2 regions of the Clostridium sp. LXY-7 genome follow, and region 1 is predicted to be linked to the other one. Evidence: a T-box and tRNA genes for the amino acid it is inferred to sense, from the RefSeq annotation. Region 1 holds a T-box; the other holds one or more tRNA genes.
The links. A T-box is a leader RNA that pairs with one kind of tRNA and senses whether it is charged. The one in region 1 lies ahead of ACI48Q_RS18725 (glycine--tRNA ligase), so its partner is inferred to be a tRNA-Gly.
Positions count from the first base shown of each region.

Region 2: it has a tRNA-Gly gene. The T-box ahead of ACI48Q_RS18725 (glycine--tRNA ligase) is inferred to sense a tRNA for this amino acid. The anticodon was not compared.

Region 1 is NZ_JBLLJL010000006.1:2,063-5,495, reverse strand. It holds gene lysS (lysine--tRNA ligase) at 1-871, shown strand, start outside; tRNA gene ACI48Q_RS18730 (tRNA-Asn) at 1,106-1,180, shown strand; T-box leader at 1,273-1,439, shown strand; gene ACI48Q_RS18725 (glycine--tRNA ligase) at 1,508-2,899, shown strand.
Region 2 is NZ_JBLLJL010000002.1:30,987-34,419, reverse strand. It holds gene ACI48Q_RS07060 (zinc ribbon domain-containing protein) at 71-283, shown strand; gene ACI48Q_RS07055 (TerC/Alx family metal homeostasis membrane protein) at 309-1,151, opposite strand; gene ACI48Q_RS07050 (helix-turn-helix domain-containing protein) at 1,274-1,654, shown strand; tRNA gene ACI48Q_RS07045 (tRNA-Gly) at 1,764-1,837, shown strand; gene ACI48Q_RS07040 (NADH peroxidase) at 1,934-2,476, opposite strand; gene ACI48Q_RS07035 (alanine/glycine:cation symporter family protein) at 2,972-3,433, shown strand, end outside.

The sequences.
Region 1 (3,433 bases):
TGCAGCAAGACCGTTTTTAACTCACCATAATACACTAGATATAGATATGTATTTAAGAATAGCTACAGAGCTATATTTAAAAAGATGTATCGTAGGTGGGCTTGAGAAAGTATATGATATGGGTAAAAACTTCAGAAATGAAGGTATGAGTATAAGACATAACCCAGAGTTTACAATGATAGAATTATATGAAGCTTATGCTGATTATAATGATATGATGAAAATAACAGAGGATTTAATTGCATATGTATGTGAGAAGGTTCATGGCACAACTAAACTTGTATACCAAGGAACGGAGATAGATTTTACACCACCATGGAGAAGATTAACTATGGTAGATGCAGTAAAGGAATATTCAGATATAGATTTTAATAACATTAAAACTGATGAAGAAGCAAGAGCTATAGCTAAAGAAAAGCATTTAGAATTTAAAAAAGAATTAAAGGATTGTACAAAGGCTGATATATTAAACGCATTATTTGAGGAATATGCAGAAAAGCATTTAATTCAACCTACATTCCTTTGTGACTATCCAGTTGAGATTTCACCATTAACTAAGAAAAAACGTGGGAATGATGAATTTACAGAAAGATTTGAAGGGTTTATCTATGGAAGAGAGGTATGCAATGCATACTCAGAGCTTAATGATCCTATAGTTCAAAGAGATAGATTTGAGCAGCAAGCTAAAGAAAGAGAACTTGGGGATGATGAAGCTTATATGATAGATGAAGAATTTATGAGTGCACTTGAAGTCGGAATGCCTCCAACAGGTGGATTAGGAATAGGTATAGATAGAATAGTAATGTTCTTAACCGATTCTGTTTCAATAAGAGACGTTATACTATTCCCAACAATGAAACCATTACAATAAAAGTAAATCATATGGCAATAAGTTACACAAAGCGAAATTCTCAAGCGAAATTATTTACTTGTGAATCTAGCTTTCTGTAATTTCCATTTGGGTTGACGTATATTAATATAGAAGTCAGTATAATGAGAAACATTTTGGTCTATAATATATATATAAATTTAATGTGTAAAATTGAAAATAAGGTATTGCATTTTATTAATAATTTGCTATAATGATATTGTAATTAATGAATATTCCGTGGTAGCTCAATGGTGGAGCACTCGGCTGTTAACCGATAGGTTGGAGGTTCGAATCCTCTCCACGGAGCCAAATTTTGCATGTATGCTGACTTTGAAGTCAGCTATTTTGTTATACTTGAAGAGAATAAAATTGATGATGATTACGAATAAATAAAATCTAATATAATAACTATGATAAAGAAAAGTAGTAGTATAAGTTTTATAGAGAGGTAGTGTAGGGTGTAAACTGCTAGATGAATACTATGAAGGGAGCTTTGGAGTTAAATAAGTTTGTAGAGATGGGCTATAGCCAATAAGGGTGGAACCGCGGAATTAATTTCGTCCCTTAGCTGGTTAAGGCTTTTTTTATTTATCTAAATATGTATAAAGGCAAATAAATATAAGTGGAGGTATATATATGGCAAATGAATTAACAATGGATAAGCTAGTAGCATTATGTAAAAATAGGGGATTTGTATTCTCGGGATCAGAGATTTATGGAGGTCTTGCTAACTCTTGGGATTATGGTCCATTGGGAGTAGAATTTAAAAACAATGTAAAGAAAGCTTGGTGGAAAAAATTTGTTCAAGAAAGCCCATATAATGTTGGATTAGACTGTGCAATATTAATGAATCCAGAGGTATGGGTAGCGTCTGGACATATAGGTGGTTTTTCAGATCCATTAATGGATTGTAAGGATTGTAAGGCTAGATTTAGAGCTGATAAATTAGTTGAAGATCATATGACAGCTCAAGGTGCTGAAGTGGCTGTAGCTGATGGATGGTCAAATGAAGAATATAAAGAGTATATTGAAAAGAATGAGATAGTTTGTCCTAAATGTGGAAAGAAAAATTTCACTGATATTAGAAAGTTTAATCTTATGTTTAAGACATTCCAAGGTATAACAGAAGATAGTAAAAGTGAGATATATTTAAGACCGGAAACAGCACAAGGTATATTCGTTAACTTTAAAAACGCTCAAAGAACCTCAAGGAAAAAAGTACCTTTTGGTATAGCTCAAATAGGAAAATCCTTTAGGAATGAAATTACTCCAGGGAACTTTACATTTAGAACTAGAGAGTTTGAACAAATGGAACTTGAATTTTTTTGCAAACCAGGTACAGATTTAGAATGGTTTGATTATTGGAAGGAACAATGTAGAACATTCTTATTCGCATTAGGAATGCAAGAAGAAAGATTAAGATTTAGAGATCACAGTAAAGAAGAATTATCTTTTTACAGTAATGCTACTTGCGATATAGAGTTTTTATTCCCATTTGGCTGGGGGGAACTATGGGGAATAGCTGATAGAACAGATTATGATTTAAAGAAACATATGGAACATTCAGGAGAAGATTTATCATATCTTGATCCAACTACAAATGAAAAATATGTACCATATTGCATAGAGCCTTCACTTGGAGCAGATAGAGTTGCATTGGCATTCTTATGTAATGCTTATGAGGAAGAGGAATTAGAAGGTGGGGATGTGAGAAATGTATTACATTTACATCCTGCATTAGCACCATTTAAGGCAGCGGTATTACCATTGAGTAAAAAATTAAGTGAAAAAGCTTTAGAAGTATATGGAATGTTAGCTAAGAAGTTTAATGTGGATTATGATGAAGCTGGAAGCATAGGAAAGAGATATAGAAGAGAAGATGAGATAGGAACTCCATTCTGTATAACTGTAGACTTTGATACATTAGAAGATAACTCAGTAACTGTAAGAGATAGAGACACTATGGAACAAATAAGATTGTCTATAGATGAGTTAGTAGCCTATGTAGAAGGGAAATTAGAGTTTTAGTATATAAATAAGGCAATGATTTTAATATGTGTTGATTTACAGATATGATACTTTAGTACATTTTCAACATTATATTAAAAACAGAGCCTTTTTTTATTATATGATTCATAAAAGAGACAAAACTATAAAAATACATAATACGACAAAAAATATAGTGTTTTTATTAGAAGTAATTAGGGTAAAAAGATAAAAAAATAACCGGATTTTCATCCGGTAAAAATAGGGTTTAATCATGGGGATATGTTATGCTTTATGTCAAAATTTTGGGGAATCATTTTAACATATTTTCATCCAGCATAATGAGAGTATAACATAGCGAAATTTGCAAAGCAATATGCAAAGATTAAGTTTTTATATTAATTATATTAAATATTTTCTGAAAAATTTGATATAAAATAAGATATAAAATAATATAAAGAATTAAAATTAATAGAAGTTAATATGCTGTATGGCAATGGAAGTTTATCATTTTTAAAGCTGTTAAATGTGATATAATTAAAATAGTAATATTGAAATACAGTTTTACTGTATCGG
Region 2 (3,433 bases), on a different contig from region 1:
TAAAGTAAAGGAATTAGAACTCATATGTATAAATATATATTGTAATAAAACTAAAAAGGAGCTGTCTTTTATGAATGATAATAATTTAATTAATTGTGTCCGCTGTAATAATGAAATGAAATACTTAAAGGAGTACAGGTTTGACTCTCAAGATAACAATAGAGGATTATTCGCCACCTTGTTTGATTATGAGGAACATTTAATTTTTGATGTATATGTTTGTCCTAAATGTAGACACACTGAGTTTTTCTACAAGGGATCTGCTAATTGGCTTGATATGTAAAATCAGGAGAGATTCCTCTCTCCTTTTAATTAAGTTTATTAGATACACACGCTATAGCTTCACTGATGAGGGAAATTATAATACTTATTATAAGTATTATAACTATTACCAGTATAGAATTCATTACCGGTATCTCTATATTAAAATATAATATAGATAGTTTTATACCTGTAAACATTAAAATGCCAGCTACTCCATACTGTACATATTTAAACATGTTATTTATTTTTACTAAAATAAAATATAAACTTCTTAATCCAAGTATTGCAAAGATATTCGAGGTATACACAATAAATGGATCTGTGGTTATAGAAAAAATTGCAGGTATAGAATCTATTGCAAATAAAATATCTGACATCTCTATAATTAGAAGTATAGCAAATAAAGGTGTTGCATATAAAATTTTATTCTTTCTTACAAAAAATTTTTCTCCAACTAAACTATCTGTAAATGGAATTATAAATCTTAATCCCTTATATATATAACTTCTTTTGAAATCTATTTCTTTATCTACCTTAAATATCATTTTAAGAGAACTAAGTATTAATAAAATTCCAAAGAAATATAAAACCCAATGAAACTTGTTAACAACAGACACTCCTAATAATATAAAAATTAATCTTAAAATTATAGCACCAAAAACACCATAATTTAATACTCTTTTCTGATATCTGCTAGGTATACCAAAGCTAGAAAAAACCATTAAAAATAAAAATAGATTGTCTAAACTTAAACTAAGTTCAATCAAGTATCCTCCTAAAAATTCAATACCTGCCTGTTCTCCTTTCAAAATTAAAACGAGAATGTTAAAAAGGATCGCAAATAATGCACATATTATAAAATTACCTAATGCTTTTCTTGTTTTCATATATATCCCCCATAATAATTTTAACTTTTCTATATTTATATGAATAAATATTTGTAGATATACTATTTTTACTTGAATTATTAAGCTGTTAAGCGTACTATGTTTATAAGGAGGTATTATTTATGGAAAATTATAATATTACTTTTGGCGATTATATTAAGGAAAGAAGAAAAGAAAAAGGATGGAGCCTTCGAACTATGGCTCAAAAATTAGATATAAGCTTAACCTATCTAGCTGATGTAGAGAATGGGAAAAGATATGCTTTTCCCAAGGAAACTCTTATTCTTTTAACGAATATTTTTGATATTAACTATAATAAGAAGGAACTAAATTTATTTTTTGACTTGGCTGCTGAAACTAGAAACTCTCTTCCCTTAGATGTAGAAGAATTCATGCTTATAAATCCATCTTTAGTAGAATTTATAAGGAAATTAAAAAATCAAGATTTTATTTCTAATGACTACATTACTAATTTATTGCAGAATATTAACAAAAATTGTTAATTAAATAACCTATTTTATGCCTGCATAGCATCTTTATTTACAACAATTTATAATTATACTCTTTACATATTATGCATTTGGAGTATAATATAATTATAGTTATAGTTATGCAGGTGTAGTATAATGGTAGTACATTAGCTTCCCAAGCTATTGGCGAGGGTTCGATTCCCTTCACCTGCTCCATGTAAAAAAGACTTTGCAATTTGCAAAGTCTTTTTTATTAATTCTTATTATTTATATGGTGTTTCAAATATTATGCTATTTTAAATATATAATTTGTTAAAAATATCTTTTTAATAATCCATTAAATGCAGTTCCATGTCTAGCTTCATCTTTACACATTTCATGCACTGTATCATGGATAGCATCTAAATTTAACTTCTTAGCTAAAGTTGCTAGATCTTTTTTACCTTGGCACGCTCCATGTTCTGCATCTACTCTCATTTGAAGATTAGTTTTTGTATCCTCAGATACTACTTCACCTAACAATTCAGCAAACTTAGCTGCATGCTCTGCTTCTTCAAAAGCTATTCTCTTGTAAGCTTCAGCAATCTCTGGATACCCTTCTCTATCTGCTTGACGACTCATAGCAAGATACATTCCAACCTCTGTACACTCTCCAACAAAGTTAGCTCTTAATCCTTCTATAACTTCAGGATCTATATCTTTTGCAATTCCTATTCTATGCTCATCTGCCCAAGCTATTGCACCTTCATTTTTTTCTATAAACTTATCTGATGATACTTTACATACTGGGCAGCTTTCTGGCGCTGTATTTCCTTCATGTATATATCCACATACTGTACAAACAAACTTTTTCATAATATTATTCCTCCCTAATACTTACATTTTATATTCAACTCACTGAATCTTCTTTTATGATCTCTATGTGATTATTATATTGTATCAAATAATTTATGTCAACAAATAATAATTATTATTTATATATTTTACATATCTCCGTATTGCAAGTTATAAATTTATCTATTTCATTTTGTATTATTTTTAACAAATCTTATTTTTATAAATACTAAATGCTATTTTATAATTCTTAATGTGATGATTTACAAATACTTTATCAAAAATTCAAATATTCTGAAAATTTAGCTTGTTTTGCAAATTTTTCGATGATATAATCTTACTTAATAAACAGCTTAATTCTTAATGTTACAGAAATTCAAGTATATTTTCAAAATTATTTTTCATTTTTAGGGTACGTTTTTTTTGCAATATTTTTCATATATAATTCATAATATATTCATATTGTGAATATATTTATATTATATAAATTTTTTTACAGGGGGGTATTTTTTTATTATGGCGGAGTTTATTAGCAATGCTGCATCATTTTTGTGGGGGTATCCATTAATTATTCTTCTATTCGGGACTCATTTATTTTTAACTTTTAAACTAAAATTCATTCAAAGATACATCTTTAAAGCTATCAAATTGTCTGTAACTAAAGACGATTTTGCTGAAGGAGATGTTAGTCAGTTCAGTGCTCTTTGCACAGCTCTTGCTGCAACCATTGGAACTGGAAACATCGTAGGTGTTGGTACCGCTATTGCCCTAGGTGGACCTGGTGCAGTGCTTTGGACATGGCTTACAGGAGTATTTGGTATTGCAACTAAATATGCAGAAGGATTACTTTCTGTTAAATACAGAGTTAAAACCTCAGATGGAACCATGGCTGGTGGACCTATGTATGTAATTGAAAGAGGTATGGGTAAAAAATGGTTAGCTATTCTTTTCGCTGCTTTTACAAGTTTAGCTGCTTTT